4 regions of the Erwinia billingiae Eb661 genome follow, and region 3 is predicted to be linked to each of the others. Evidence: riboswitches for the same ligand, from Rfam matches in the RefSeq annotation. Region 3 holds a riboswitch; each other region holds the start of a gene.
What was found. A riboswitch is a leader RNA that binds a small molecule or an ion and turns the genes downstream of it on or off. The one in region 3 is predicted to bind thiamine pyrophosphate.

Region 1 (7,672 bases), 2.2 Mb from region 3:
ACAGACTGCTTTCTGATAAGGGTTCCTCTTTTATGTCTTCTGCCCGCTTACAACAACAGTTTATCCGCCTGTGGCAGTGCTGCGAAGGCCAGCCGCAGGAGACCACGCTCAACGATCTGGCGGTACAACTGAGCTGCTCCCGCCGGCATATGCGCAATCTGCTGAACGCGATGCAGGAACAGGGCTGGCTGAACTGGCAGGCTGAAGCCGGGCGCGGAAAACGTTCGAAGCTCAGCTTCCATTACACCGGACTGGCATTGCAACAGCAGCGGGCGGAAGAGTTGCTGGAGAACGATCGCATCGACCAGCTGGTGCAGCTGGTGGGCGATAAAAACACGGTCAGACAGATGCTGATCTCTCATCTTGGCCGCAGTTTCCGCCAGGGGAAACATATCCTGCGGGTGATGTACTATCGCTCGTTACTGAATCTGTTACCCGGTACGCCGCTGCGTCGTTCTGAAACCCACCTTGCCCGTCAGATTTTTAGCAGCCTGACGCGGATAAATGAGGAAAATGGGGAAATCGAAGCCGATATTGCCCACCACTGGCAGCAGCTTTCTCCGCTGCACTGGCGGTTTTATCTGCGCCCGGCGATCCACTTTCATCATGGCCGTGAGCTGGAGATGGCCGACATTATCAGCACCCTTGAGCGACTGAAGCCCCAACGCCTTTATGCCCATTTCGATCGCATCGAGTCCTCGGCGCCCTGGACGCTGGATATTCATCTGCATCAGCCCGACAACTGGCTGCCCTGGCTGCTGGGCAGCGTCAGCACCATGATCCTGCCGAAAGAGTGGCCCTTCCTCACGGACTTCGCCCGTCAGCCGATAGGCACTGGCCCTTATGCGGTGGTGCGCAATCAGACCACCCAACTGAGGATCCAGGCGTTTGATGACTATTTTGGTTACCGCGCGCTGATTGATGAAGTGAATATCTGGGTGTTGCCGGAAATCAGTGATGAGCTGGTTTATGCCGGGGTTAAGCTGGAAGGCAAAGGGCTGGAAGAAAAGTCTGAAGAGAGCCGTCTGGAAGAAGGCTGCTACTTCCTGCTGTTTGATCAGCGATCCGAACAGGGTCGCGATGAACACATCCGTCGCTGGGTCAGCACGCTGTTCAACCCGATCGCCCTGCTGAATCATGCCGGTATTGGCTATCAACGCTACTGGTTTCCGGCTTATGGCCTGCTGCCGCGCTGGCATCATCGCCGCGATATGGCTGCCAGCCAGAAGCCCGACGGGCTGACCACCCTGACGCTGACCTGGTATAACGATCACGTCGAGCATCAGGGCATCGCCAATGCGTTACGGCCGATCCTCGCCGAACAGGGCGTGGAGTTGATCACCCAACAGGTCGATTATGACATCTGGCACCGCGGCGAAGCCGAGAGCGATATCTGGCTCGGCAGCGCCAACTTCACCCTGCCGCTGGAATTTTCGGTGTTTGCGCTGCTGTACGAAATCCCGCTGGTGCATCATTGCGTCACGCTGGACTGGGAAAAGGATGCGCAACGCTGGCGCGAACAGAAGCTGCCGCTGGCCGACTGGGGCAAGCAGTTGATCAACACCTGGACGCTGCATCCGCTGTTCCATCACTGGCTGCTGCTGGAAGGTCAACGCAGCATGCGCGGGGTCAGAATGAATATGCTGGGCTGGTTTGATTTTAAATCCGCCTGGTTCGCCCCTGACGACGCATGATGCTTTCGTTACCCAGCGGAAATCACTAGAATAGGCCGTTCTCAACGGGGTGCGTTCGCGGTGTTTCACTGCCAGCGCTGAGACAAACCCGTCGAACCTGATCCGGATAATGCCGGCGTAGGGATTTGAGACTCTCCAGATTGCTCAGATCCTTTGCGACCCCTAACTTTCAAGGAACGCAAAGTGTTAAAAAAAGTTCTGCCTTTACTGATCCTCGGCACCTTCCCGGCCTTCGCGGCTAAACCCGTCCTGACTGTTTATACCTACGACTCTTTTTCCGCTGACTGGGGACCGGGTCCTGCCATCAAAAAGGCGTTTGAAGCGGACTGCGGCTGCGAGCTGAAATACGTGGCGCTGGAAGACGGCGTCTCGCTGCTTAACCGTCTGCGGATGGAAGGTAAAAACAGCAAGGCCGATGTGGTGCTGGGCCTCGATAACAATCTGCTGGATGCGGCGGAGAAAACCGGCCTGTTCGCACCAGGCCAGGTGGATACCAGCAAGGTCACCGTTCCGGGTGGCTGGAACGATAAGACCTTTGTGCCGTATGACTACGGCTGGTTCGCCTTTGTGTACGATAAAACCAAGCTGCAAAATCCGCCCACCAGCCTGAAAGAGTTGGTCAACAGCGACAAACCGTTGAAGATTATTTATGAAGATCCCCGCACCAGCACCCCGGGCCTCGGCCTGCTGTTGTGGATGCAGAAAGTGTTCGGCGATAAGGCACCGGAAGCCTGGCAGAAGCTGGCGAAGAAAACCGTCACCGTTACCAAAGGCTGGAGCGAAGCTTACGGGCTGTTCCTCAAGGGTGAAGGCGATATGGTGCTGAGCTACACCACATCTCCGGCTTACCACCTGATTGAAGAGAAGAAATCGCAGTATGCCGCCGCCAATTTCAGCGAAGGTCACTACCTGCAGGTAGAAGTGGCCGGCCAGCTGAAAAGCAGCAAACAGCCGGAGCTGGCGCAGAAATTCATGAAATTTATGCTGGATAAACCGTTCCAGGACAGTATCCCAACCGGCAACTGGATGTATCCGGTGGTGAAAAGCACCCTGCCTGCCGGTTTCGATACCCTGACCGTTCCGTCCAACTCGCTGCAATACACGTCACAGGAAGTCGCCAGCCAACGTAGCCAATGGATCAGTGCATGGCAACGCGCCGTCAGCCGCTGAGTGCTGGCCCGTTAGTGCCCGGTGCGCTGGCGGCGACGCTGCTGGTCGCCGTGGCCCTGACCGCATTCAGCGCGCTATGGCTGAGTGCGCCGGCGATCCACTGGCGGGATCTCTGGCAGGATGACTATCTCTGGCACGTCCTGCGCTTCTCCTTCTGGCAGGCCTTTCTTTCCGCGGTACTGGCGGTTGGGCCGGCGATCCCGCTGGCCCGCGCACTTTACCGACGCCGCTTCCCCGGCCGGGACACGCTGTTAAGACTCTGCGCGATGACGCTGGTATTGCCGGTGTTAGTGGCGGTGTTTGGCATCCTCAGCGTCTATGGCCGTACGGGCTGGCTGGCCGATCTCTGCACGTTGCTGGGCATTCCCTATACCTTCACGCCCTATGGCTTGCAGGGCATTTTGCTGGCGCATGTGTTCTTTAATTTGCCGTTAGCCGCGCGTCTGCTGCTGCAGGCGCTGGAACAGATCCCCGGTGAGCAGCGCCAGCTGGCCGCTCAGCTGGGATTACGCGGCTGGAACCATTTCGTGGTGGTCGAATGGCCCTGGTTGCGGCGGCAAATTCTGCCTGCCGGCGCGCTGATTTTTATGCTCTGTTTTGCCAGCTTCGCAACCGTCCTGTCGTTCGGCGGCGGACCAAAAGCCACCACCATCGAGCTGGCGATATTTCAGGCGCTGAACTTTGATTACGATCCGGGCCGTGCCGCCCTGCTGGCGATGATTCAGATGGTCTGCTGTCTGGGATTGGTGATGTTAAGTCAGTGGCTCAGCAAAGCGATTCCGTCGGGCACGGCAAGCATCAACGGCTGGCGAAATCCTGAAGACAGCGGGCGCGCCAAAGTGTGGGATGCGCTGTTAATCTTCGCCGCGCTGCTTTTATTACTGCCGCCGCTGCTGGCGGTGATCGTGGATGGCCTGAATCAGGGGCTGCCCGCAGTATTACGCCAACCGGCGCTGTGGCAGGCCACCTTCACCTCAATACGTATCGCGCTTGGCGCGGGGGTGCTGTGTGTGATCCTGACGGTGATGCTGCTGTGGAGCAGCCGGGAATTGCGCCTGCGTCAGCGCGTCTGGCTCGGCCAGTCGCTGGAACTGAGCGGCATGTTGATTCTGGCCATGCCCGGCATCGTGCTGGCGACCGGCTTCTTTCTGCTGCTGAATGCCACCGTGGGCCTGCCGGACGCTGCCGACGGCATCGTAATTTTCACCAATGCGCTGATGGCCATTCCTTACGCCATGAAGGTGCTGGAAAACCCTCTGCGAGACATTGCCGAACGCTATAACCGGCTCTGTTTGTCGCTGGATATTCACGGCTGGAATCGCGTCAAACTGATCGAACTGCGCGCGTTAAAGCGCCCTCTTGCGCAGGCGCTGGCGTTTGCCTGCGTGCTGTCGATTGGCGATTTTGGCGTGGTGGCGCTGTTTGGTAATGAAAATTTCCGCACGCTGCCGTTTTATCTTTATCAACAGATTGGCTCCTACCGTAGCGAAGATGGCGCGGTCACTGCGCTGCTGCTTTTACTGCTCTGCTTCCTTCTGTTCACCCTGATTGAAAAACTGCCGGGACGCCATGCTGACGTTAACTAATCTGACCTACCTCTATAACCATCTGCCGATGCGCTTTTCACTGAGCATGCAGGCGGGAGAAAGGCTGGCGATCCTCGGCCCGAGCGGCGCGGGGAAAAGCACCCTGCTGAGCCTGGTCGCGGGGTTTCTTGCGGTAAATAGCGGCAGCTTGCTGCTGAATGGCGAAGATCACAGCCACACGCCACCGGCGAAGCGACCGGTTTCCATGCTGTTCCAGGAGAATAACCTGTTCCCGCATCTGACGGTAGCTCAGAACATCGGCCTTGGCCTGCATCCCGGGCTGAAGCTGGATCCTCAGCAGAAGCAGGCGTTGCAGGACATCGCGCGAAGAGTCGGTCTGGACACCTTGCTGGACCGTTTGCCTTCGCAACTTTCCGGTGGGCAACGGCAGCGGGCGGCGCTGGCGCGATGTCTGGTGCGTCAGCAACCGTTGCTGCTGCTGGATGAGCCGTTCTCTGCCTTGGATCCGGCCCTGCGCAAAGAGATGCTGCAGCTGGTCAATGAGGTCTGTCAGGAGAGGAAGATCACGCTACTGATGGTGTCGCACAGTATTGAGGATGCCGCGCGGATAGCGCCACGCAGCATACTGATTGTCGACGGACGGGTTTACTGGGACGGCAGCACCGACGTGCTGCTCAATGGTGACGTGGCTGAAGCCGCCGTGCTGGGCATTAATGTCCGATAAAGACTTCTGACAACAGATGGCGGAATATCGGCATCATCGGATGGAATTGCAGGGCGACAAAGCTGGCCACGGCAATAACAATCACCAGCGGCGCCAGCCAGCGCAGACGGCTCGGCGGCAGATACGCGCTGGCCCAGTCGGCCTGCTTTTTCGAACGTAACCAGCGCCATCCCAACCAGCATCCCAGCCAGACCAGCAATGCCACCGCCAGCAACAGCCATTTAAACATGCTGCTGCTCGCCCCTTTCGGCACATCAATCGCCACACCCGCCAGAATGCCCGGCAACAGATACAGCGGTGGCCAGAGCACGCAGCCAATGATATTCGGCGGGATAAACTTCTTCACCGGCAGTTCCAGCATTCCCGCCACCAGCGGGATCAGCGGACGGGTCGGCCCGACAAAACGCCCAACAATGATGGTAAACATGCTGTGCTGATGCAGCGCATGTTCGGTTTTATCCATCAACCCCTGATGCTTTTTAATAAATGACCATCGGTGCAGCGGCCCTTTGAATTGCCAGCCAATCAGATAGGAAATCCAGTCGCCGACCAGACAGCCAATGGTCCCCGCCAGCCAGGCGGGATACAGGCCAATTTGCCCGCTGCCGATCAGCGCGCCGAAGGAAGCCATTAAAACAGTGCCAGGCAACAGCAGCCCGACCAGCGCCAGGGATTCAAAAAAAGTGATCAGCCCCACCGCCAGCAAAGACCAGGCCAGTGATTGCGTAATAAGATGTTGCAGCCAGGCTTCCATACTTTCCACATTCTGTTTTGATTGAGGTCGGATTGTCCTGAGACACCCGTACTGCGTCAAGGTCTGTTTTGTATGAACTCATTGATCGCGGTCAGATTAAGATAACCTCCAGCACGGGCCGGACGGCGTCCGCACTGACCCGACCGGGCGAGATTCCCCCGGCATCGCGCTATACTGTATAAATAAACATGCTATTATTGTGCAAAGAAGCAACATTAAGGATTTCCGGTGAACGATGCACGCGCAGGCTTTCTGCTCACCCGCCACTGGCGGGATACGCCTTCAGGCACGGAAGTGGTGCTGTGGCTGGCCACCGACAGTGGCCCGCAGAGAGTGGTGCTGCCGCCACAGGAATCCGTTGCCTTTATTCCGCAAGAGTATCAGGCGCAGGCTGAGGCGTTACTTAAGCAGGAACGCCATTTCCGTATCGTTCCCCTCGGGTTAAAAGATTTCCGCCATCGGCCGGTGTTCGGCCTCTATTGCCATCAGTACCGCCAACTGCAAAAGCTGGAGAAGCTGCTGCGTGAGAATGGCGTGATGGTGTATGAAGCGGATGTGCGGCCGCCCGAGCGCTACCTGATGGAGCGCTTTATCACCTCGCCCGTCTGGTTTAGCGGCCAGCAGGCGGGAAACAGCCTGATCAACACCCGCCTGAAACCCAATCCCGACTACCGGCCGCCGCTGAAGTGGGTCTCGCTGGATATCGAAACCACCCGCCACGGCGAACTCTACTGCATCGGGCTTGAAGGCTGCGGACAACGCGATGTCTATATGTTGGGCCCGGAGAACGGCGATGCCAGCAAACTGGACTTCAATCTGGAATACGTCTCCAGCCGGCCACAGCTGCTGGAAAAACTGAACGCCTGGTTTGTGCAGCACGACCCGGACGTGTTGATTGGCTGGAACGTGGTGCAGTTTGACCTGCGCGTGCTGCAAAAACACGCCGACCGTTATGGTATTCCGTTAAAACTCGGACGCAATAACGAGGCGCTGGAGTGGCGTGAGCACGGCTTCAAGCCCGGCGTGTTCTTTGCTCAGGCCACCGGCCGGCTGATCGTCGATGGGATTGATGCGTTGAAATCGGCGTTCTGGAACTTCGCCTCTTTCAGTCTGGAAGCCGTCTCCCGGGAACTGTTAGGAGAAGGCAAAGCGATTAACAATCCCTGGGACAGAATGCAGGAAATCGATCAGCGCTTTGCGGAAGACAAACCCGCCCTCGCCCATTACAACCTGAAGGACTGCGAGTTAGTCACCCGAATTTTCCATCACACCCAGCTGATGCCGTTTCTGCTGGAGCGGTCGACGGTAAATGGCCTGGCGGTCGATCGCCACGGCGGTTCTGTGGCGGCGTTCGGCCACCTCTATTTACCGCGCATGCACCGTGCAGGCTTTGTCGCGCCGGGCCTGGGCGAAGTGGCTCCTGAGGCCAGCCCGGGCGGTTATGTGATGGACTCGACGCCGGGCCTGTATGATTCGGTGCTGGTGCTGGACTATAAAAGCCTGTATCCGGCCATTATCCGCACCTTCCTGATCGATCCGGTTGGGCTGGTCGAAGGCCTGGCGCATCCTGATGACACCGATTCCGTCAGCGGTTTTAAGGGCGCGCGCTTCTCCCGCACCACCCATTGCCTGCCTGAAATCGTCAACCAAATCTGGCAAGGGCGTGAAGCCGCCAAAAAAGAGGGCAATAAGCCGCTGTCGCAGGCGCTGAAAATCATTATGAATGCCTTTTATGGCGTGCTGGGCACCAGCGCCTGTCGCTTTTTTGATCCGCGTCTGGCGT
Region 2 (7,672 bases), 2.4 Mb from region 3:
GCCAATATCGGTCGTCCAGTCCAGCCCCAGCGCATCACAGCCGGTCGCCGCCATGGCTTCCAGCCACTGTCCGCCACCCTTGGTGAACATAGTAACCGGTACGCGACGTCCGTCGTTTTCACGCTGCAGGCCATCAATGATTTTGTGCATGTAGTGAAGGGAGAACTCAAGGTAGTCACGACCCGTCAACACGCCGCCCCAGGTATCAAAGATCATCACCGACTGCGCACCGGCGCGGATTTGCGCATTGAGGTACAGGGTGACGCTGTCAGCCAGCTTATCCAGCATCAGATGCAGGGTGGCCGGCTCGGCATACATCATCTTTTTCAGTTTGGTGAAGGCCTTGCTGCTGCCGCCTTCCACCATATAGGTCGCCAACGTCCACGGGCTGCCGGTGAAACCAATCAGCGGAACCTCACCGTTCAGATTCTTACGGATGGTGCGCACGGCATTCATCACATAACCCAGTTCTTGTTCAGGATCGGGGATTGGCAGCTTTTCAACGTCTGCACGACAGGTGACCGGTGAAGAGAAACGCGGACCCTCACCCGTTTCAAAATAGAGGCCTAAGCCCATCGCATCTGGAATGGTCAGGATATCGGAGAACAGGATCGCCGCGTCCAGGTTATAGCGACGCAGCGGTTGCAGCGTCACTTCACACGCCAGTTCGGCATTTTTGCACAGCGACATAAAATCACCGGCTACCGCGCGAGTCGCTTTGTACTCAGGCAAATAACGCCCGGCCTGGCGCATCATCCACACTGGCGTTACATCTACCGGCTGGCGCAACAGGGCGCGCAAATAACGATCGTTCTTCAGTTCACTCATTTTTAAAAGCTCTCTAAGCACACATGCATGCGCGTAGTGTAACATTTATTGGAAATGGCGCTGCCACAGCGTCACAAAAATTGAGCGATCGCCGGGCGGCTGAGAGCGGAAGACAGAATGGGCTCACCCACCGGGCGGTGAACCTCGCGCCCGGTTGGGTGGCTTAATGCGCATATCAAACCCTTATTTAGCGGCTTTATCACCCCGCTCTTTATTGATATTTTTTCCCGGCGCTGGCGGCATTAACTCAGATATTTCTGGCTTTGTCCTCGCCGCGGTCGAGGCTTTATCTGGCAGCCTGTTTTCATCAAGCACATGAGAATTGCCAATAAATACGCCGCCTTTCTCAATAGAGAAATCCTCGGCATAAACATCCCCTTCAATTCGGCCACGGGAAAGAATCGTGACTGACTTCGCGTAACAGCATCCTTTTAGCGAACCATTTACGACAACTTTCAAAGAAGATACCTTGCCATTCACTTTCCCCTCTTGACCGATCTGTACCGTTTTCTTACTGACAATATCGCCAACGATCTGACCATTTATCGAAATATTAGCTTCATTAATTATTTCACCCGTTAATTTACTGCCTGATGAAATACGGGTTTCTTTCGCCGTCGCGCTCTCATCAGCCAGCTCCAGCGCGGCCTTCGGTGCCAGCAGCGAGGCGGTATCGACTGAGCCGTTCACTGGCGAGTCTGTTTCTTTCTTATTGAAGTTAAACATATTGGGATCCATCCTTTTAGCGAGAGTTAATAAAACGAATATTAAATAACAGCCGATCGTCACCCTCAGGCAACAATCAAAGAATTTATATTGCGGGAAGAGGTAACAACAAAGAGAAAAAATCCATAAGAGCCACAGGCCCCATAAGTAATGTTCTTTCCTGAACCTTTCCATGGCATCATTCCCTGATGTTATTAACATGACATTAATATTAATGCAGTCTGGCAGACAAAATCAGAACAATAAAATACGTGATGCTGCACGATTAAGCACAGTAGTTTATTTAAAAAAATGAAATACGATGATTAAACACCCGAGCGGGTTCAGCAAAAGCCGGCAAAGGGTGAATTTGCCGGCCTGGGTACTTACTCAGCCTCTTCGCGGCAAAGCACCACGGTATCCTCAATCAGGCGACGGGCGACCGTTCCTGGAGGAGGAAGCTGCGGTAAGGCATCAAAGCGATACCAACCCGCATCCAGTAGCTCTTTGGGATCGATAACAATCTCGCCGCTGTCGTAATCGGCCATAAAAGCCATCATCAACGACTGGGGGAACGGCCAGGGTTGAGAGGAGACGTAACGCAAGTTTTTCACCTTCAGCCCGCTCTCTTCCATCACTTCACGCGCGACGGTTTGTTCCAGCGTTTCGCCGACTTCAACAAAACCGGCCAGCACCGTATAGATGCCGTTACGGTGTTTGGTATGCTGGGCCAGCAGGATCTCTTCCCCACGGCGGATCGCCACAATGATGCAGGGCGCGATTTGCGGGTAATAGCGCTGTCGACAATGGCGGCAGAGGCAGGCAAGTTCGGTTTTGCTGTGGTGCATTTCATGGCCGCAGTAGCCGCACCACTTATGCGAGCGATAGAACTCCGCCAGCTGGATCCCTTTACCCGCCAGCTGGAACAGGCCCACGTCCAGATCGAGGATCTGACGCAAGGATCCCATGCCCTCTTGACGGTTCTCACAGATCAGCCAGACGGGATCGCCCTGCCACTCGCCGATTTGTGATCCGTTCGATCCTGTCAGGCTTAATTCTTGCGCGCTACCGAACGGTAATTGACCTTTCGGTAACCAAAGTTTATGTTCATGACTGACAACCCACCAGCCAACGTCTACGCTTGAAATCTCACGTTGCATAAAATTGCTCATCCTCAGCTTTACAGACTTTCTGAATTACTGGATTGGGGCGAAATAGTAATAATTACACTCATGGAGTCACTCATGCTTAACCAGTTAGAAGTTCTGACCGCGCGCGTCGGCGGATGTAGCGACCTGGTAGACTTTTGTCTACGCTCCCGCAGGCAGTTGTTGATTGCCTATTATCGTCTGGTTGGCATCAAGCCTAACAAGGAATCGCTCACTACGCTCGATGAAAACGCGCTGGACAGCTTCTGTCAGGGATTGGTGGATTACCTTTCCACCGGGCATTTCACCGTTTATCAACGCTTTATTCAGGAGATGGAAGGCAGCGAACAGTTGGCTAAAGCCGCGCTGATCTACCCTTCCCTGCAGGCAAACACCGAGATGATCATGCAGGTGTATGATACCCATCTCGAGAAGGCCATCGATCACGATAACTGTCTCGAATTCCAGAATGCTTTGTCCACAGTGGGCGAAGCGCTGGAAGCGCGTTTCACGCTTGAAGACCGCTTTATTCAGCTGGCGCTGGAAAAAACGGCGGATAAGCCTGAGGCAGCTAATGAGAGTGCGCTTGCCCGTCCGGCGTAAACGTTATCAGATTGTAAACCCCTTGTAGTTTCAAAAAAGCCCCTTTATGCTGAAAGGGCACTATGTGGCGAGGCCAGTCCTGCCACGATTGTTTTGCTGGTGCTGTCTGCCAGCAAAATTCTTCTTGTCGGAGTGCCCTTAGGGGCTGAGACCGTTAATTCGGGATCCGCGGAACCTGATCAGGTTAGTACCTGCGAAGGGAACAAGAGTAAATCTTCAGTGACGGTGTGGATCCGACCATTTTCACACCCTGCGCTTACTCCTCCGAACTCCAGGCAAGCAAATTCCCTTTTTTCAGGAACGAGCTATGTCTACCCGTGATAAAAGACCGACCCGCCGCGAACAGCGCGCAGAAGCCCAGCAGTTTATCGACTCCCTTCAGGGCACCGCTTTCCCCAATTCTAAACGCATCTGGCTGAACGGTTCGCGCGAGGATATTCGCGTGCCGATGCGTGAAATCCAGCTCAGTCCGACGATGGTCGGTGGCAGCAAAGACAATCCGCAGTTTGAAGATAACGAACCGGTACCGGTGTATGACACGGCCGGACCTTATGGCGATCCGGACGCAAAAATTGATGTGCATCGCGGACTTGCCAGGCTACGCAATGACTGGATTGAACAGCGTGGTGATACTCAGCACATTGAGCAGCTCAGTTCGGTGTACACCCAACAGCGCCTGGCGGATGAAGGCCTCGATCATTTGCGTTTTGACCATCTTCCCCGCCCACGCAAGGCACTGGCTGGCCGCTGCGTGACGCAAATGCATTACGCGCGGCTGGGCGTGATTACGCCAGAGATGGAATTTATCGCCCTGCGTGAAGATATGGGCCGCGAACGTATTCGGGGTGACGTGCTGTTGCAACAGCATCCCGGCAACAGCTTTGGTGCCAGCCTGCCGGAAAATATCACGGCAGAGTTCGTCCGGCAGGAAGTGGCGGCCGGCCGCGCCATCATCCCTGCAAATATTAACCATCCTGAATCCGAACCGATGATTATCGGCCGCAATTTCCTGGTGAAGATTAACGCCAATATCGGTAACTCCGCGGTCAGCTCGTCGATTGAAGAGGAAGTGGAGAAGCTGGTGTGGTCCGCCCGCTGGGGCGCCGATACGGTGATGGACCTTTCTACCGGGCGCAATATTCATGAGACGCGCGAATGGATCCTGCGTAACAGTCCCGTTCCGATTGGTACGGTTCCCATTTATCAGGCGCTGGAAAAAGTGAACGGTTTGGCAGAGGATCTCAACTGGGAAGTGTTCCGCGATACCTTGCTGGAACAGGCTGAACAGGGCGTCGATTACTTCACCATCCATGCCGGTGTGTTGCTGCGCTATGTGCCGATGACCGCAAAACGCCTGACGGGGATCGTCTCCCGGGGGGGATCGATCATGGCCAAGTGGTGCCTGTCTCACCACAAAGAGAGCTTCCTCTACGAACACTTCCGCGAGATCTGCGAGCTGTGCGCCGCCTACGACGTTTCGCTGTCGCTGGGCGACGGACTTCGTCCAGGATCGATTCAGGATGCCAACGATGAAGCGCAGTTTGCCGAGCTGCATACGCTGGGCGAGCTGACCAAAATTGCCTGGGAGTATGACGTGCAGGTGATGATCGAAGGACCAGGACATGTGCCGATGCAGATGATCCGCCGCAATATGACCGAGCAACTCAATCACTGCCACGAAGCGCCGTTCTATACGCTCGGCCCGCTAACCACCGATATCGCGCCTGGCTACGACCATTTCACCTCCGGTATTGGCGCGGCGATGATTGGCTGGTTTGGCTGCGCAATGCTCTGTTACGTCACGCCGAAAGAGCATCTGGGCTTGCCCAACAAGGAAGATGTTAAGCAGGGTCTGATTACCTACAAGATTGCCGCGCATGCCGCCGACCTGGCAAAAGGGCATCCCGGCGCGCAGATCCGCGATAACGCCATGTCCAAAGCCCGCTTCGAATTCCGCTGGGAAGATCAGTTTAATCTGGCACTCGATCCTCATACCGCGCGCGCCTATCACGATGAAACGCTGCCGCAGGAATCGGGCAAGGTCGCCCACTTCTGTTCAATGTGCGGCCCGAAATTCTGTTCGATGAAAATTACTCAGGAAGTGCGGGACTATGCCGCCAGACAGGAGGCGGAAGCCAAACCGATTGAGGTTGGTATGGCCGAAATGTCAGAGGCTTTCCGTACCCGCGGCGGGGAACTTTATCACCCCGCCGATGCGCTGTCGCAGGAGGAAAAAGCATGAGCCGCTCAGCCTTCCCGCCAACGTCGGCCCAGCTTGGACTCTATCCGGTCGTGGAAACGGTGGCATGGATCGCGCGCCTGCTTGAAGCGGGCGTGCGTACGATTCAGTTACGAATCAAGGATCTGCCTGAAGCGGCGGTCGAAAACGATATCGCGGCGGCTATCGAACTGGGCAAGCGTTATCAGGCACGCCTGTTTATCAATGACTACTGGCAGCTGGCGATTAAATATCAGGCCTATGGCGTGCATCTGGGCCAGGAAGATTTGGATGTCGCCGATCTGGATGCGATCCATCGCGCCGGATTACGGCTGGGGCTTTCAACCCATGACGATGCCGAGCTCGATCGGGCTCTGGCTGAGAAGCCGTCCTATATCGCCCTCGGGCACGTCTTTCCGACCCAGACCAAAAATATGCCCTCTTCGCCGCAGGGATTGCAGGAGTTGCAGCGCCATATTTCCCGCCTGAAAGGGATTTCCACGGTGGCGATTGGCGGCATCAGTCTGGAACGGGCACCGCAGGTCTTGGCAACCGGCGTGGGAAGCATTGCGGTGGTCAGCGCCATCACGCTGGCGCCTGACTGGCAGGCAGCTACCGCGCAGCTGCTCGATCTGGCTGGAAACGGGGACGAAGCCCATGTTCAGTGACAACGACTTTTTACGCTACAGCCGTCAGCTCCTGCTGGAGGAGTTTGGCCTCGATGGCCAGCAGAAATTGCAGGCAGGCAGCGTACTGATTATCGGCCTCGGCGGATTGGGTTCACCTGCGGCGCTGTACCTCGCTGCCGCAGGCGTTGGCAAGCTGGTGCTGGCCGATGACGATAGCGTGCATATCAGTAATCTTCAGCGCCAGGTGCTGTTTCGCACGAATGAAACCGGTCAGTCCAAAGTCGCCGTGGCGAAGAAGCACCTACAGTCGCTAAACCCGCAGGTGGAGTTTATTGCTCTGGCGCAGCGGATGATGGCTGAATCACTCAGGGAAGTCGTGCAGCAGGTCGACCTGGTGCTGGATTGCAGCGACAACATGGAAACCCGCCATGCGGTCAATGCCGCCTGCGTGGAACAGGGTAAGCGGTTAGTCAGTGCCAGCGCCGTTGGCTTTGGTGGCCAGCTGCTGGTGCTTACGCCTCCTTTTGAACACGGTTGCTATCGCTGCTTATGGCCAGACGAAGACGAACCCCAGCGAAATTGCCGTACCGCAGGCGTGCTGGGTCCTGTGGTGGGCGTAATGGGTACCTTACAGGCGCTGGAAGCCTTAAAGATGCTGGCAGGCCAGCCGTCCTGTCTTGACGGCAAACTTCGGCTGTTTGACGGCAGACAACAAACCTGGCGAACGCTGTCGCTGCAACGCAGTGTGGATTGTCCGGTATGCGGGGTCAGTGATGAAAATCGTGGTTAACGATGAAAGCCTGACGCTTGCCGGCTCGCTGACGCTGGCCGGGCTGCTGGAGCAGCTTTCCCGCCACCAGCCAGGCACCGCGCTGGCCGTTAACCAGCAGATTATTCCCCGCGATCGCTGGTCCTCTTACTTATTACAGGAAGGCGATGATCTGGTGATTTTCCAGGCCATTGCCGGAGGCTGACATGCTGCAAATTGCTGATAAAACCTTTTCGTCTCGTTTATTTACCGGTACGGGCAAATTCTCCAGTCCACAAATGATGCTTGCGGCGTTGCGCGAGTCCGGCAGCCAGCTGGTCACCATGGCGATGAAGCGGATTGATTTACGCGGTGGCGATGACGGGATCCTGCGGCCTCTTCAGGAACTGGGCGTGCAGCTGCTGCCAAACACGTCCGGCGCTAAAACCGCAGAGGAAGCCATTTTTGCTGCCCGTCTGGCACGCGAAGCCCTGGGCACCCATTGGCTAAAGCTGGAAATCCACCCGGACGTTCGCTATCTGCTGCCCGATGCCATCGAAACGCTGAAAGCAGCGGAGATCCTGGTGCGGGAAGGCTTTACCGTATTGCCGTACTGCCACGCCGATCCGGTGCTGTGCAAGCGGTTAGAAGAAGTGGGCTGTGCGGCCGTGATGCCGTTGGGTGCGCCGATCGGCAGTAATCAAGGGCTGAAAACACGCGATCTGCTGGCGATCATAATCGAGCAGTCTAATGTGCCGGTGGTGATAGATGCCGGCATTGGCGCGCCCAGCCA
Region 3 (7,672 bases):
ACGCGGCTTTGTTTAAGGCATTATTAAGGTCCGGGTGCGCACTGGCGAACGCATCCCAACTCTCCTGCGGATGGGCATGCAGGTAGTCGCTGCCTTTCTTCAGCGCAATCAGGAATTTTTTGATTTTCGGCGCGTTCACCTCATCGCGATTCGCCACGATAATCAGCTCGTCATAGGCCGGAACGCCGTAGTCCTCAACGTTGAATACCTGCGGATACTGACCGTGCTGCTTCAGCTCCAGCGCTTCGATATTGCGATAGCCGCCTATCACCGCATCGACCTGGCCCGCCATCAGCGCGCTGTTGAGCTGGAAATTGACGTTGACCATCTTCACCTGATCCAGACTGACCTTTTCATGGTTCAGCATGGTGCCCAGCGTCGCCTGTTCAATCCCGCTGACCGAGTAGCCAATTTTTTTGCCTTTCAGCCCGGCCGGCGAGGTGATGCTTTTATCCAGCGTAATCACCGTATTTAACGGCGAGTTGATCAGCGTGCCGACGCGCATCAGCGGTAAGCCCTGATCGGCAAAGAAATGCAGCTGTGGCTGATAGGTGATCGCCAGGTCGGCCTGTTTGGCTGCCACCAGCCGTGGCGGCAATGCCGGATCGGAAGGCGGCACAATCTTCACCTCCAGCCCCTGTTCCTTAAACGCGCCAATCTGTTCCGCGACCATGATCGGCGCGTGATCGGGGTTGATATACCAGTCCAGCACCAGCGTCAGCTTGTCGTTGGCACAGGCGGCGTGGGCACAGGCGGCAGTCAGCAGCAGGCCGCAGAGAGTTTTCTTAAACATGTGTTTCCCTTGAGTGAGGTATCGATCAGTCATTTTCCGGTGCCCAGCGGATCAGGCGACGCAGTGCACTGTCCACTGCCAGCCACAGCAGCAGGGTCATCAGCACCAGAATAAAAAGTGCCGCAAAGCAGAGTTCGGTTTGCATCCGCGCATTGGCGTTCAGCATCACGTAGCCCAGACCTTCTCCTGCGCCGACCCATTCGCCGATAATGGCACCAATCGGCGCCACTGCAGCCGCCATCCTCAGCCCGGAGCCAAACGCGGGCAGCGCCGCCATCAGCCGCACATGGCGTAATAACGCCCAGCGGGACGCGCCCATGGTGCGGGCGAGGTCGAGAAAATCGTTATTGACCCGGCGCAACCCGTCGAAGAAAGCCGAGGTGACCGGGAAGAAAATCACCAGCACCGCCATCGCCACCTTGGCGCTGATGCCGAAGCCGAACCACAGCACCAGCAAGGGTGCCAGCGCAAAGACCGGTATGGCCTGGCTGGTCAACACCAGCGGCATCAGCCAGCGCTGTAAGCGGGGAGAGAACATCATGCACAGTGCAAGGATGGCGCCGAGCAACACGCCGGCGACCAGCCCGCTGACGATTTCTGCCGCGGTCACCAGCGTGTGCGCCGCCAGATACGCGCGACTGGTCCACAGGACGTCGGCAACCGACATCGGCGTGGGCAGCAGGAAGGCAGGAACGCCGCTGCGGGTGATTGCCCACCAGACGGCAATCAGGCCGATAAATACCGTCAGGCCACGCCGCCAGCGGCCAAAGGCCGATTCTTTTGCGGATATCATCCTGCCGCCCGGGTCAGCTGTTGCAGTAATTCACCCTGGCTCTGCAACAGGTGCCGATCGTCAGGGGCCCGGGGCGGCAGTCCGGCAATCTGATGGGAATCATCAATCCCGGCGGCAGACAGCACCAACAGCTGGTGGCTAAGGCGGCAGGCTTCCAGCGGATCGTGGGTGATCAGTAACACCGTGTGGCCGGTCAGTAACATTGAGGCCAGCGTCTGGATACTGGTGCGGGTAATGGCATCCAGCGCTGAAAAGGGCTCATCCATCAGCACCATCGGCTGACGCTGATAAAGCGTGCGGGCCAGCGCGGCACGCTGCCGCATGCCGCCGGACAGCGCGGCAGGCAGGCTGTCGCCATAGCCGCTTAAGCCGACGCGATCCGTCAGTTCGTCAGCCCATTCGCGGTCGGGCTTCTCGCCACGCAGGCGTGAGGCGAGGCTGATATTCTCGCGGACGGTTAGCCATGGATAGAGCAGATCTTTCTGCCCCATATAAGCCACGCGTCCCGGAACCGGCAGACCGTCGCTGCCGGTGACCGTGCCTGCCGTCGGCTGCGCCAGCCCGGCAATGATCTTCAGCAGACTGGTTTTGCCGACGCCGCTGGCACCGAGCATCGCAGCAAACTGCCCACCGCGGATATCAATGTTCAACTGCTCAAACACCGTCCGTGCGCCGTAGCGCAGGGTCAGATCGCGAACCTGAATCCCCGGCGGGATCACGCCGCGGGCAATGTCATGACTGTTCATACCACGTTACTCAAACTGGCATTCAGGCCCATCTGCCAGAAGGCGCTTTCCAGACGGGTGGCGGTGGTGAAGATGGTTGAAAGCTCCGGCAGACGGCTCTGTGCGCCGCGCTGAACCCCGACCGTTTCCAGCAGGTCAATCGCCCGCTGTACGCTGGCCAGATAGTTTTCATCGCCGTAGTTGGCGATCCACGAGCGGTAGGGATTGCCTTCGGTGACGGTGGCGGGATTGTGCAGCAAGCCGAGGCCTATTTCGGCATAGCCCGCCACGCAGGGAAGCAGCGCGGCCAGCAGATCCAGCGCATCGCCGGACTGGCCGATATCCAGCACATAGCGGGTGTAGTTGAGGGTTTCGGGCGCTTCCTGTTCATTGCGCATCTGGCTTTCGCTGATGCCCCACTGCGTGCAGTAACCGACATGCAGCGGCAGCTCGGCGACGATGGCGTTCAGCGAGGCGGTGGCGGCACGCATTTCTGGCAAGGTTCGGAACTTGCTGACCAGCAGGGCATAGGCGCGGGCGAAATGGATCAGGAACAGGTAGTCCTGGGTCAGATAAAGCCGAAACGCGCTTTCAGGCAGCGTGCCCTGGGCCAACTGCTGAAGAAAAGGGTGGTTAACGTAGTGCTGCCAGTCAGCCGCGGCCTGCTGGCGAAGCTGGCCATAAAGACCACGGGAAAACATGTTGTCAGACATGGGACCTCCAAAAGTGAGTGGAGATCCGGGCGTGCAGAGGTATGAACAGGCAACGATCGAAAGTGGTGCTATTGCCAACCCGTCCCTTCGCTGGCATGACCCAGATCAGGTTCAAAGGGTCCGGCTAACGTCGCCATCTCAGCCCATAAAGGACACCCCTCGGAGAGGCTTGTTATACGATATTTACTTTTTGATTACAATCGATGGCTGGCAGCCGAGTTGGCGTCATAATGAAAAACGGCCTTCTTGCGAAAGCCGTTGTTTAAGCGCCACTAAGCCTGTTTTGGCTTAGAAATCATATTCTAACGCTAAGCGGTTCTGCCAGAAGTTCTTGTCAGAGGTCGAGGTGGTTTGCACGCCGACAAAGTCGGTCAGGCTCAGCCCTTTCAGCACGCCATCAAAGCTGTAGGTGCCGTAAATCAGGTACTCCGACTGATTGCTGCTGGACGCGCCGGCGCTGGCGGTCAAATCCATAAACGAGTAGCGGCTGCCGAGGGAAATATTGCTGTTGGCGGTCCAGTTCAGATCGGTGGAGTAGGCGTTGCCGCTCCCCAAATCCTGGGTACTGGTGAAGAACGGTTGGGCAAAATACTGGCCGGACGAGGTGTTATGGGCATAAGGCGTCACCAGCGCGCCGTTGCCATAGGCATTCTCACTGGCGGCGATATGGTCCCAGTTCAGTGACCAGCGCAATGAAGGTACAAAATTCATCGCATACTGCGCGCCGTAGCTGGTGCTGTTTACTTCGCCGGCCAGCGCATCGCCCTGACTCAGGCCGCGAATAAACTGCACGCCAATTTTGGGCTGCAACGGATTTTCCGACCACGACAGGAAGCTGTCGGCGTAAACCATCTTGGTGTAGTTATTGTATTCCTCGTACCACAGCTGGCCGGTCAGCTTTTTATCATCCAGCTTCAGGGCACGTCCGCCGCCGATGCCCCACATGCCGTTGGTGCGGCCATCGGCGTCGGTGTAGGCGGTGGTGTCGAGGAACTGATCGTCACCCCAGGGTTTATAGCGGGTAATTTTGGTGGCGTGCAGGAAGTTGTCGCTGTCGCCATAATTGGCGTCCACACCCCGGAACAGGATCGGGGTGATGCGCCAGTCGTAGTCGCCGATAAACGGGATATTGATACGCTGGTCACCGGCGGTGATACGGAAGTCCTGATAGTGCCAGCTCAGATAGGCTTCGCCGACGCCGGTCTCGTTTGGCCCCAGTTCACCGATCAAGTGGTCATCGTTATGCGAGATGCCGCGTTGCAAAATGCCGCTGACGCCGAGGCTCAGGCCATAATATTCCGCCGTGGCGTACTTCACGCTGCCACCGTAGCTGACGGTGTCCTGCGAATAGCCCGGTGAGAAATAGGCGTTGTGGGTGGAATAATAGAGGCTGCGCAGGCTGCCATGGACCGAGCCGCAGGTAAACATTTCGGTCAGTGAATCGGCCACGCCGGCATCACAATCCGAAACCGGTGCCGCGGCCAGCGCGTGACCCATTAATAAAGCCTGAGAGACGACGAGTGCACCCAACTTTAGCGCAAAGTTGACCTTCTTTGTTTTCATCAATAGCTTCCTGTCAAAAATTTGAAAATGATCTGCCCGCAGCAAAATTTGCTGAGTAATTGTTTTTGGGTATCCGGTAAAACCGTCCAGTGGCGAGCGCGTTATTTTAGATACGTGCTTTATTTACTCACTGTAATTAATTTTATGCTGATTTCATTTATTCAGTGACAGCGGATCGCTTGGTAATTCCAGCGTGTCGCGCACGTCCCAACCCTGCAGCTTGCCTGGGTTGAGCAGTCCTGCCGGGTCCAGCGCCTTTTTAACTGAAACCACCTCGGCCTTAATTTCCCCTTGCTTACCTTCTTCAATGGTAAAGACATGCGGATTGTTTATTTTTACATCATTATCGCGGAATATCTGCATTATTTCGTTCAATCTTTCTTCACTGGAATAGCGAATTAATTGTAATCCGCTGGCAGTGATATTGCTATCGTTGTCACGCAGGAATTCAATATGGGAAATAACTTCATCGCCGAACAATTCCGCCATCGCAATAATTTGTTGGCGATAGGTGGAATAATTGAACGCCGTCTGCAAATAGGTCAGGGTGCTGTCCACTTTCAGCGCATGCAGCGTGGTGTGGTTCCAGCAATATTCCATCAGCGAGGCGTTGGCTTCACGCGCCTCGTTCGCCGTCTGGCGCACGGCATTCTGGCCGCGATACTTTTCTAACAGTCCGCTGCACAGGCCTTCACTTTGCTCCGCAATCACGCTGATCACCGCATGTTGCGTGGCCCGGTAGTTGCCGTTCAGATGGGTGAAATAGCTCGGGATTGGTGCGGCGAACAGGGCAAGCTGGCGTTTCACCAGCCCTGGCGAGCGGGCAAAGGCATTGGCATAGTCCAGCGCATCGGTAAAGTCGTCGAACACATCCAGCCGCTCAATCCACTGATGCACCGGCGCCAGCGCCAGCTCGACTTCCAGCACGATGCCGTTGCTGCCGTAAGCATGATGCAGCAGCAAGGCCTGCGGCGCGGGAACGCTGAGGATGCGCGGCTCGGCTTCCATGGTCATCACTTTCACGCTCAGCACGTTGCCGGGTGCGCCCAGCGGGCCATAGTTGATTGAGCCGATGCCGCCAAAGCCGCCGCCATACAGTCCACCCAGCGTCGCCAGCCGATAGGTCGACGGCATACAGCGCAGCTCCCAGCCCTCAGGACGGGTCACCGTTTCAATCTCGGCCAGACGGATCCCCGCCTGCGCCCGCACGCGGCCTTCACCTAGTTCCACCACCTGATTAAACGCGGTCATATCGACCAGAATGCCGCCCTGTAGCGGCACCAGCTGACCGTAGTTGCCGGTTGCGCCACCGCGTAATATCAGCGGCAGGCCGTGCTGCACGCAGGCCTTGACCAGCAGGCTGAGCTCTTCTTCATTGCGCGGGCGAACCACCGCATCGGCCTGCTTGTTTTCCAGCTGCTGCTTCAGCACCGGGCTGAACCAGTGAAAATCGCGCGAAAGACGTTTGACCTTGGGGGCCTGAAGCGTCCACTCGAGGTCGGGAAGCGCCAGCAGCATCTGCTCTACGGCGTTCTTACGTTGTTCACTGTCCATACTCATCCTGTCGGCAAAAGGGTCATTAAATTAGTGAGATTGCACGGCTTCGCTTTCATGCCAGGCGCTGAGGGCGCGCCGGGAAATCCACGACATCACGCCAAACAGCGCGATCCCGGTTAACGAAATCAACAGCAGCGCGGCAAACATCAGCGGAATATCCAGCTGATAACCTGCCTGTAAAATCTGATAGGCCAGCCCGGTGTTGTTGCCACCGGTGCCCGCCACAAACTCGGCCACTACCGCGCCGATCAGCGACAGTCCGCTGGAGATGCGCAGCGCGCCGAAAAAGTACGGCAGGGCAGAGGGAATGCGCAGGCGCACCAGGATTTGCAGGCGGCTGGCATGGCTCAGCTGGAAATAGCTCAGCAGGCCCGGCGACACGCTGCGTAACCCCTGGGTGGTGTTGGAAATGATCGGGAACACCGCCATCAGCGTCGAGCAGACCACTAACGACAGCGTGGTGTCTTTCACCCAGATGATGATCAGCGGCGCGATCGCCACAATCGGCGTCACCTGCAGAAACACGATGTACGGGAACAGCGCCGTTTCAACAAAGCGGTTCTGCACCAGCACAAAGGCCACCGCGCAGCCGATGACGATCGACAGCACAAAGGAGATCAGGGTGATTTTCAGCGTGAACAGCAGCGACATCATCAGCGAACCAAAGTTGGTCCACAGGCTTTGCAGCATCACCACCGGCGACGGCACGAGGAACTGCGGGATTTTGAAATAGCTGACCCAGCCCTGCCACAGCAGGATCACCACTACGGCGACCACCGCCGGGTAGAGGATTTTACGGAAGGTCGGGTTGCTGGCCCAGGGCGTTGATCGTTGCGTCTGCATGGCTTACTCCTTTCCTGACTGGCTGGCTTGCAGAAGGCTGTCCTGCAGGCGTTTGGCATAAACCGAAAATGCCGGGCTGACGCGGAAGTCTTCACTGCGCGGGAAGGGTTCGGTAATCGCGATATCCTCCACCACACGGCCAGGCCGTGCCGCCATCATGATCACCCGCTGCGACAGAAACACCGCTTCGTGAATGGAGTGGGTGACGAACACCACCGTCAGGCCCTGTTCGCGCCACAGACGCAGCAGATCGCTGTCCAGCTTGTTACGGGTGATTTCGTCGAGTGCGCCGAACGGTTCGTCCATCAGCAGCAGCTTAGGCCGTGTGACCAGCCCGCGCGCAATCGACACGCGCATCTGCATGCCGCCGGACAGCTCTCGCGGCAGGACTTTGGCAAACTTGCCCAGCCCCACCAGCTCCAGCGCTTCACTGACGCGGGTGTTGGCTTCTGCGCGCGGCACGCCGGCCAGATCGAGCGGCAGGCGCACGTTGTTATGCACGTTGCACCACGGCATCAGCGTCGCTTCCTGGAAGACAAACGACAGCGGCTCCTGCGCCTTTTCACGGCTGTCACGCCGCCACAACATCAGCTTGCCGTCGGTCGGTTCAATCAGCCCGGCCACCATCTTCAGCAGCGTACTTTTGCCGCAGCCAGAGGGGCCAAGCAGGGTGATAAATTCACCC
Region 4 (7,672 bases), 270 kb from region 3:
GCAACTGCGGTCACCACGAGGCTATTTTTGGCAGCGGCGGGGCGGAGAAATTAGCAGAGCAATACCATACGCGCCTGCTGGCCCAGCTGCCGCTGCACATTACGTTGCGTGAGGATCTGGATGATGGACAGCCAACGGTGGTGCGTCGTCCGGATAGTGAGTTTACGGCGATGTATCGCCAACTGGCCGGTGCGGTGGCTGCCCAGCTTTACTGGCAAGGGGAAGTGATCCCTGCCGATATCGCCTTCCGCGCGGTCTGAGTCACCTTCTCCCGGTTTCATCGCCGGGAGAGCGTTCAGCGCACAAAATGCATCAGCCAGTACTCACCGTGTTCACTCTCGCCGTCAGAAATTATCGTCCAGCCATGCCGTTGATAAAAGGCCACCGCATGATGATTGGCCTTCATGCATTTCAACGCGCCGGTGGAGGTGAACGCCGCCTGCACGGCGGTCAGCAACAGGCTGCCCACGTGCTTTCCCTGCCAGTCGGGGTCGATAAACAGGCTGTGCAGAAAATTATCGTTAGGTAACACCGCCGCAAATCCGAGGCGGTGACCGTTGTCTTCCGCCACCAGGATGCGCTCGCCCAGCGTGACCCGATCAAAATCTTCCAGCGCCCAGTCACTGCCATCCAGCCAGTGCCAGTTTGCCTTGCGCGACGCAAGAAACAGCGTGCGCAGGAAAGGGCGGTCGGCCTCAGTAAAGGGACGAACGTTCACGACTGGCTCCGGCGCGCGCGGGGATTATCAGACCGGCTTGACATGCCGTTCGCCATCAAGCCCGGTGCCGCGATAGTCGTAGTCAATTTTTCCGGCCTCAAACAGCTCATCAAGCACCTTAAAATTATCCGGTGGCGTCACGTTGCAACGGTGGTTAAGCGTGGTGTCGAGGATAGAAAACCCCCGATCCCCGCGTGAAATCTGTTTCAGGTATTGCAGCATCTTCAGCGCTGCCACGCTGATGCCGTACTGTTCATTAAGCGGTCTGGTCATAATGCGTTGCGTATTGTCTCGGCTCAGGACGGGATGATGCCCAAGAGTAGCGTATTGTTGGCCGTTAGCCAAAAGAGTCCTTGGGCGAAGTTGACGCTTTCCCATCTCCAGGCCAGTGTAAAGAGATTGGGGTTTCATAAGGAAGGCGCAATGACCGCCAGTCAGGACACACAAGAAAATACGCTTAGCCTGCCGGTACTTGCCGCCGGCGCGCTGGGGGTGGTATTTGGCGATATCGGCACCAGCCCGCTGTATACCTTAAAAACCGTGCTCTCTTTGTCGGGCGAAGGACCCACGCCGGAGGTGATCCTCGGGCTGCTGTCGCTGCTGTTCTGGACCATGGTGATGATCACCTCGGTAAAGTATGCCCTGTTTGCGATGCGCATCGACAACCATGGCGAAGGCGGCATTCTGGCGCTGATGTCGCTATTAGTACGCAAGGATAAACGGCGACCGCTGGTGCTGTTTGCCGGGCTTTTCGGTGCGGCGCTGATCTATGGCGACGGTGCGATCACGCCAGCGATCTCGGTACTCTCTGCCCTTGAAGGGCTGACCATTATCCTGCCGGAATCACAACCCTGGATCCTGCCTGGCGCGGTGGTGATCCTGCTGGCGCTGTTTGCCATTCAACCGCTGGGCACGGCGAAGATTGGCAAAGTCTTTGGTCCGATTATGGCGCTGTGGTTCGCGGTTATCGCCGGCCTGGGCATCTGGGGGATTGTGCAGCATCCTGCGGTGCTGGTGGCGCTCAACCCGATGTACGGTATCGACTTTCTCTTCTCCAACGGCATCGTCAGCTTTCTGGTGCTCGGCGGCGTATTCCTTTGCGTCACCGGTGCGGAAGCGCTGTATGCCGATATGGGCCATTTTGGCAAAAAGCCGATTTGGCTGGCCTGGTTTGCTATCGTCTTTCCCAGCTTGCTGCTCAACTACGCCGGACAGGCAGCGTTACTGCTTTCAGGTGCTGACGTAACGCAAAATATTTTCTTCCGGCTTTGCCCGCCGGTATTGCAAATCCCGCTGGTGATCCTCGCCACGCTCGCCACCATCATTGCCAGTCAGGCGATTATCAGCGGTGCGTTTTCCATGACCCGTCAGGCAATTCAGCTAGGCTGGCTGCCGAGGCTGCGGGTTAAACAGACTACCGAAGAGAGCTACGGGCAAATCTATATCGGGGCGATTAACTGGTTGCTGATGGTGGTGACCATCTTCCTCGCGGTGTTCTTCAAATCTTCCGACAAGCTGGCAGCAGCCTATGGCATCGCCGTGTCGCTGACGATGATCATGACCTCCGGGCTGTTATATGTTGCGATGCATGAGGTGTGGCGCTGGAACCGGCTCACCAGCCTGCTGATTGCCGGTGTGTTCTTTGTCATCGACCTGTGCTTCCTGGTCGCCAATATGAGTAAGGTGTTCGAGGGGGGCTATATGCCGCTGATCCTGGCGCTGGTCGTGTACGGTGTGATGTTGCTCTGGCACCGCGGCGTGGAAGCGGCGAGCAGGGCGGTGCACGAAAAATTTATTTCGGTGGACGACTTCCTGGCAATGCTGGAAGAAAAAGCCATACCCAGAGTGCCGGGCACGGCGGTGTTTCTGACGCGGGAGAAAGAGGGCACGCCGCCGGTGATGCAGTGGCAGGTGAAGCGAAACGGCTCATTGCATGGGCACGTGCTGTCGCTAACGATCGCTATCGACAACGTTCCGCGCATCAATGCCGACGAGCGCTTAACCGTCACCCAGCTTGCGCCGGGCTTCTGGCACGCGCTGGCGGTGTATGGCTTTATGGAGCGGCCGAATATCCCTGCGCTGTTACGCTATCCGCAACTGGATAACTGCGAGCTGGATACCGAGGATGTCACCTATTATCTGGGCCATGAAAACATCATCCCACGCGAAGGTAGCGGCGGCCTGCCGGCCTGGCAGCGCGTGATTTTCAGCTGGATGGCGCGCAACGGCATGCATGTGACCGACTACTACTACCTGCCCAGTGACCGTGTGGTGGAGATCGGTCGCCGCATCCCGGTGTAGCGGTGGAATGTTGATCTGATTAACGCCTGGGGGATGGTAAAGAAAAGCGCCATCCCGTAATCTGGCGGCTGAAAGCACGTAGTAAATGACTCGGGGTGCCGTTTCTTTCCAAAGAAAGGGCTGAGAAAAACCCGTCGAACCTGAACTGGATAATGCCAGCGGAGGGAAGTCAGATGCCTGACCGCATCGCCTTCTTGATCGCCGGTTGGGAGTTGTACCATGAACCAACCTCATACCTTTGTCGCGGCGGATGCCGTGGCGTCGCTCCACCTCTTCCGTGAAAAATCGCCGTTAATTCACTGCCTGACCAACGATGTGGTGCAGACTTTTACTGCCAACGTGTTGCTGGCGCTGGGCGCATCGCCGGCGATGGTGATTGATCCCGACGAAGCCGCGCAGTTCAGCGCCATTGCCGATGCCGTGCTGGTCAACGTCGGCACGCTCACCCATTCCCGCAGTACAGCGATGCTGGCCGCTGTGCACGCGGCCGGAAAGGCGCAGCGTGCCTGGACGCTGGATCCGGTTGCCGTCGGCGCATTGACCTTCCGCACTGAATTCTGTCAGCAGCTGCTGGAACACCGTCCTGCGGCTATTCGCGGCAACGCCTCGGAAATCATGGCGCTGGCGCGCCAGGCAACCTCCGGGCGCGGCGTCGACAGCCTGCATGACTCGGCGCTGGCGCTGGACGCCGCTCGTCTGCTGGCCAGCACCACCGGCGCCATCGTTGCGGTCACCGGGGAAACGGATTACGTCACCGATGGCCAACGGGTGCTGGCTGTGGCTGGCGGTTCGCCGTTGATGACCCGCGTGGTCGGCACCGGCTGCGCGTTGTCGGCGGTGGTGGCCGGATTTGCCGCGCTGCCTGGCGACCGGTTAACGCACGTTGCCAGCGCCTGCCGGATAATGAGCCTGGCAGGCGAACGCGCGGCGATGGCGGCAGCGGGTCCCGGCAGTTTTGTTGCGCTGTTCCTCGACGAGCTGTTCACTCTGGAGGTTCAGGGATGAAGCGCATCAACGCACTGAGCATTGCCGGAACCGATCCCAGCGGTGGCGCGGGCATTCAGGCCGATCTGAAAACCTTCTCGGCGCTGGGTGCCTATGGCACCACCGTGATCACCGCGCTGGTGGCGCAGAATACCTGTGGCGTGCAGTCGGTTTACCGCATTGAGCCCGACTTTGTCGCGGCACAATTACATTCCGTGCTGAGCGACGTGCGCATCGACAGCGTAAAAATCGGCATGTTAGCCAGCAGCGATATCGTCAAGGTGGTGGCTGAAGGACTGAAGGCCTCGTCCGTGCCGTGGATTGTGCTGGATACGGTGATGCTGGCGAAAAGTGGCGATCCGCTGCTTTCGCCGACGGCGGTTGCCACGCTGCGTGAGTGCCTGTTGCCGCACGTTTCACTGATCACGCCAAATCTGCCGGAAGCGGCGGCGCTGCTGGAGTGTCCGGTTGCCACTAACGAAGATGAGATGCGGCGACAGGGAAGGGCGCTGTTAGCGCTGGGTTGCCAGGCGGTGCTGATGAAAGGCGGACATCTGAGCGATGCCGAAAGCCCGGACTGGCTGTTCAGCCGCCAGCTGGAGCAGCGTTTTACCGCGCCGCGCGTGCCAACAAAGCATACCCATGGCACCGGCTGTACGCTTTCCGCTGCGCTGGCCGCGCTGCGACCCCGGCATGATAACTGGGTGTCGACGGTGCAGGACGCCAAGGGCTGGTTACAGGGCGCGCTGGAGCAGGCCGATTCGCTGGAAGTCGGCAAGGGCATCGGCCCGGTGCACCATTTTCATCGCTGGTGGTAGCGGACGATCAGGGCGTCGAGCACTTGGCGGGCGCGTCATTTGCTGCCAATCCACTCTATTTCGATCCAAAGAAGATCGTCGAGCTGGCCATCGAGTCGGGCTGTAACTGCGTGGCCTCCACTTATGGCGTGCTGGCCTCGGTGTCGCGCCGTTATGCGCACCGCGGTGATCAACAAGCGTGCGGGCGGTATGGGGCTGATTTTGGGCCGTAAAGCCTTTAAGAAATCGATGAAGGATGGCGTGGCGCTGATCAATTCGGTGCAGGATGTCTATCTGGCGAAAGACGTCACCATTGCTTAATCGCTAACGATAAGGGGTTGACAATGATTAGCCCCTTATCTTTCACCCTATGTGATTATTTTGTTACAAACTATCGATGCTTAAGCCTCTCCACTCTTGCCTGAAAATCGCTAAAATAGCGCTTTAGTCTGACGTGAGCCGTGAAGTAAATAATGAAGTGGTTATCTAAAAATGCGTGGTTATTTGCCGTCAAAACCTGCATTGCCGCCTTTATCGCCTTATATATCGCGCTGAAACTGAACCTGGATAAACCGGCCTGGGCCATGGTCTCGGTTTACGTGATTTCACAGCTGTATTCTGCCTCCACCCTGTCGAAAGCCTTGTTCCGCTTTCTTGGCACCGTGCTGGGCGGGATCTTTATCTTTCTGATCTACCCGATAACCGTTACCCATCCGATGCTGTTCAGCCTCTGCGTTTCGCTGTGGGTTGCCTGCTGCCTGTATCTGTCGCTGCATGACCGCACGCCGAAGAGCTACGTGTTTATGCTGGCAGGCTACAGCGCGGCGATCATGGGCTTTGCCGATGTCACCACGCCGCTGTCGATCACCTATACAGTGATTTCCCGTATCGAAGAAATTACCGTGGCGATTATCTGCAGCAGCCTGGTGCATATGCTGGTTTTCCCGGTACGGATGCGCAATCTGTTGGAAAACAGCGTCAGTAACTGGTTCGACACTGCAAAGAACGTCTGCACCGAACTGCTGACCATTGAATCGAAAGAGAGCTCGCCCGAAAGGGACCAAATCCTGGTGCAGATGGCGAACTATCCGGTGGCGGTTGAAACCCTGATCACCCATTGCGTGTATGAAGGGGACTCCGCGCGCAAGCTCATCCGTCTGGTCAGCGCGCAGTATCAACATCTTTCCTATCTGATCCCAACGCTGACCGCGATTGAGAAGCGCCTGAGCCTGCTGGCGGAGCAGGGCATCACCTTCCCGGACTTTGTCGCCGAGTCGTTCAGTCACTTCCTTGTCTGGCTGAACAGCCCGGAACAAAGCGGCCAGGCGCAGTCGATTGAGGCAGACATCACTGCCTCGCAGGAGCGGATCAAAGCGTTGTATGGCCGCGGTGAAATGAACGCGGAAGAAGGTTTGTTGCTGATTGGGTTACTGGAAAGGCTGCTGAATTTTATCCGCATTGCCGATTCCTATTTCAACGCCCGCGAGCGCGTTAGCCAGCTGTCGCCGGAGAAAAAGCGCGGCAGGCTTAAGCTGATCAGGAAGCATCGCGATAAAGGGCTGATCCTGTTATCGGCCTTCACCGCGTTCACTGCCACGATGATCGGCTGTATTTTCTGGATTGGCACCGGCTGGAAAGATGGCGCGTCAACGCCGATGATAGCCGCGGTTGTCTGTTCGTTCTTCGCGGCGATGGACAGCCCAATCGCTTCGATGAAGGTGTTTCTGAAAGGGGTATTGATCGCCATTGTGATCAGCGTGCTGTACGTCGGGCTGCTGATCCCGATGACCGTAACCTTTGAATCACTGATTATCTGTCTGGCGCCGGGACTGCTGGCGCTGGGACTGGTCATCGCCAATCCGTCGACCAACTTTATCGGGCTGATTATCGCCACCCAGATCCCCGGTTTTATCGGCATGACGCACGATTTGCAGCCCGACCTGCTGTCGATCCTTAATGCCTCGATCTCAACCGTGGTGGGCATTTTACTGGCGGTGCTGGTCACGGCCATTATCCGTAACAGAAGGCCGGCCTGGTCTGCCAGACGCGTGTTGCGTAAAGGGATTAAGGAGCTGCTGCAGTTCACCGGCGAAATCAAAATCAACGCTTCTTCGCTGCTGTCGCGTCAGCAGTATGTCGCCAGCATGATCGATAAAATCAACGTCATCCTGCCGCGTAACCGCATCGATCCTTCGCCCGGCGTGGCGCTGGGGGGCAATCTGATTACCGAAATCTGGCTTGGGGTGAACTGCTATGACTTTTACGCCAGGCATCAGGCGATTATCAAAGACCATCAGCTGGAAACCGATGCGGTGATGTTTGAGATTAATCAGTACTTTAAAAAGCGGCTCAAGGATATTCACCTTGAGCCGCCGCAATCGTTGCTGATGGAGTTGAATCAGCTGCTGGTTAAGACCGAGGCATTGTGCCGTGCAGATATGGCGCTGTTCAGGCCACTGTTCTATCTGTTCAATATCCGCATGGCACTCTATCCGACGCAGAGATGGCCAGCGTTATAGCGGCTTTTCAAACCACTCGCTGTTTTGCTCAGCAATCGGCGTGATGGAGAAAATCATCTCCTGAAGGTGACGGCGCAGGGCGTGCTCGGCGCCGTCGACATCTTTGGCTACCAGCGCCTGATAAATCTCCTGATGTTGCTGGATCAGGCTTTCCGGCGGGGAGACTTTGCTTAACGTCAGGAAGCGCACCCGATCCATGGCCGCTTTAATGTTTTCGACCGTTTCCCATGACAGCTCGCAGTTTATGCTCTGCGCAATCAGGCGATGGAACTCATCATCGAGCAGTAAGAAGGCCTGGCTGTCATGACGCTCAGCGGCCATTTTCTGCAGCTGAAGATTGTGTTCAAGCTGGG

Region 1: linked by a shared signal. The riboswitch ahead of thiB (thiamine ABC transporter substrate binding subunit) and the one ahead of tenA (thiaminase II) in region 3 are both predicted to bind thiamine pyrophosphate.
Region 2: linked by a shared signal. The riboswitch ahead of thiC (phosphomethylpyrimidine synthase ThiC) and the one ahead of tenA (thiaminase II) in region 3 are both predicted to bind thiamine pyrophosphate.
Region 4: linked by a shared signal. The riboswitch ahead of thiM (hydroxyethylthiazole kinase) and the one ahead of tenA (thiaminase II) in region 3 are both predicted to bind thiamine pyrophosphate.

Annotation. Positions count from the first base shown of each region.
Region 1 covers NC_014306.1:838,878-846,549, reverse strand. Annotated here, with positions in the region: gene sgrR (HTH-type transcriptional regulator SgrR) at 33-1,694, shown strand; TPP riboswitch at 1,730-1,836, shown strand; gene thiB (thiamine ABC transporter substrate binding subunit) at 1,878-2,864, shown strand; gene thiP (thiamine/thiamine pyrophosphate ABC transporter permease ThiP) at 2,840-4,450, shown strand; gene thiQ (thiamine ABC transporter ATP-binding protein ThiQ) at 4,434-5,135, shown strand; gene EBC_RS05125 (DedA family protein) at 5,122-5,889, opposite strand; gene polB (DNA polymerase II) at 6,118-7,672, shown strand, end outside.
Region 2 covers NC_014306.1:310,419-318,090, reverse strand. Annotated here, with positions in the region: gene hemE (uroporphyrinogen decarboxylase) at 1-828, opposite strand, end outside; gene EBC_RS24670 (bactofilin family protein) at 1,012-1,554, opposite strand; gene nudC (NAD(+) diphosphatase) at 1,920-2,693, opposite strand; gene EBC_RS02835 (Rsd/AlgQ family anti-sigma factor) at 2,778-3,284, shown strand; TPP riboswitch at 3,403-3,503, shown strand; gene thiC (phosphomethylpyrimidine synthase ThiC) at 3,592-5,526, shown strand; gene thiE (thiamine phosphate synthase) at 5,523-6,170, shown strand; gene EBC_RS02820 (HesA/MoeB/ThiF family protein) at 6,160-6,921, shown strand; gene thiS (sulfur carrier protein ThiS) at 6,905-7,105, shown strand; gene EBC_RS02810 (thiazole synthase) at 7,107-7,672, shown strand, end outside.
Region 3 covers NC_014306.1:3,044,174-3,051,845, reverse strand. Annotated here, with positions in the region: gene EBC_RS15340 (ABC transporter substrate-binding protein) at 1-793, opposite strand, end outside; gene EBC_RS15335 (ABC transporter permease) at 819-1,586, opposite strand; gene EBC_RS15330 (ABC transporter ATP-binding protein) at 1,583-2,332, opposite strand; gene tenA (thiaminase II) at 2,329-3,024, opposite strand; TPP riboswitch at 3,090-3,194, opposite strand; gene EBC_RS15320 (OprD family porin) at 3,313-4,587, opposite strand; gene EBC_RS15315 (FAD-binding oxidoreductase) at 4,741-6,141, opposite strand; gene EBC_RS15310 (ABC transporter permease) at 6,172-6,987, opposite strand; gene EBC_RS15305 (ABC transporter ATP-binding protein) at 6,991-7,672, opposite strand, start outside.
Region 4 covers NC_014306.1:3,311,887-3,319,558, reverse strand. Annotated here, with positions in the region: gene apbC (iron-sulfur cluster carrier protein ApbC) at 1-260, shown strand, start outside; gene EBC_RS16585 (GNAT family N-acetyltransferase) at 296-718, opposite strand; gene EBC_RS16580 (hypothetical protein) at 746-991, opposite strand; gene EBC_RS16575 (potassium transporter Kup) at 1,142-3,019, shown strand; TPP riboswitch at 3,101-3,203, shown strand; gene thiM (hydroxyethylthiazole kinase) at 3,239-4,024, shown strand; gene thiD (bifunctional hydroxymethylpyrimidine kinase/phosphomethylpyrimidine kinase) at 4,021-4,821, shown strand; partial or broken gene EBC_RS26345 (class I fructose-bisphosphate aldolase) at 4,827-4,985, shown strand; gene EBC_RS26340 (fructose-bisphosphate aldolase class I, fragment) at 4,975-5,121, shown strand; gene EBC_RS16560 (FUSC family protein) at 5,274-7,319, shown strand; gene EBC_RS16555 (GntR family transcriptional regulator) at 7,314-7,672, opposite strand, start outside.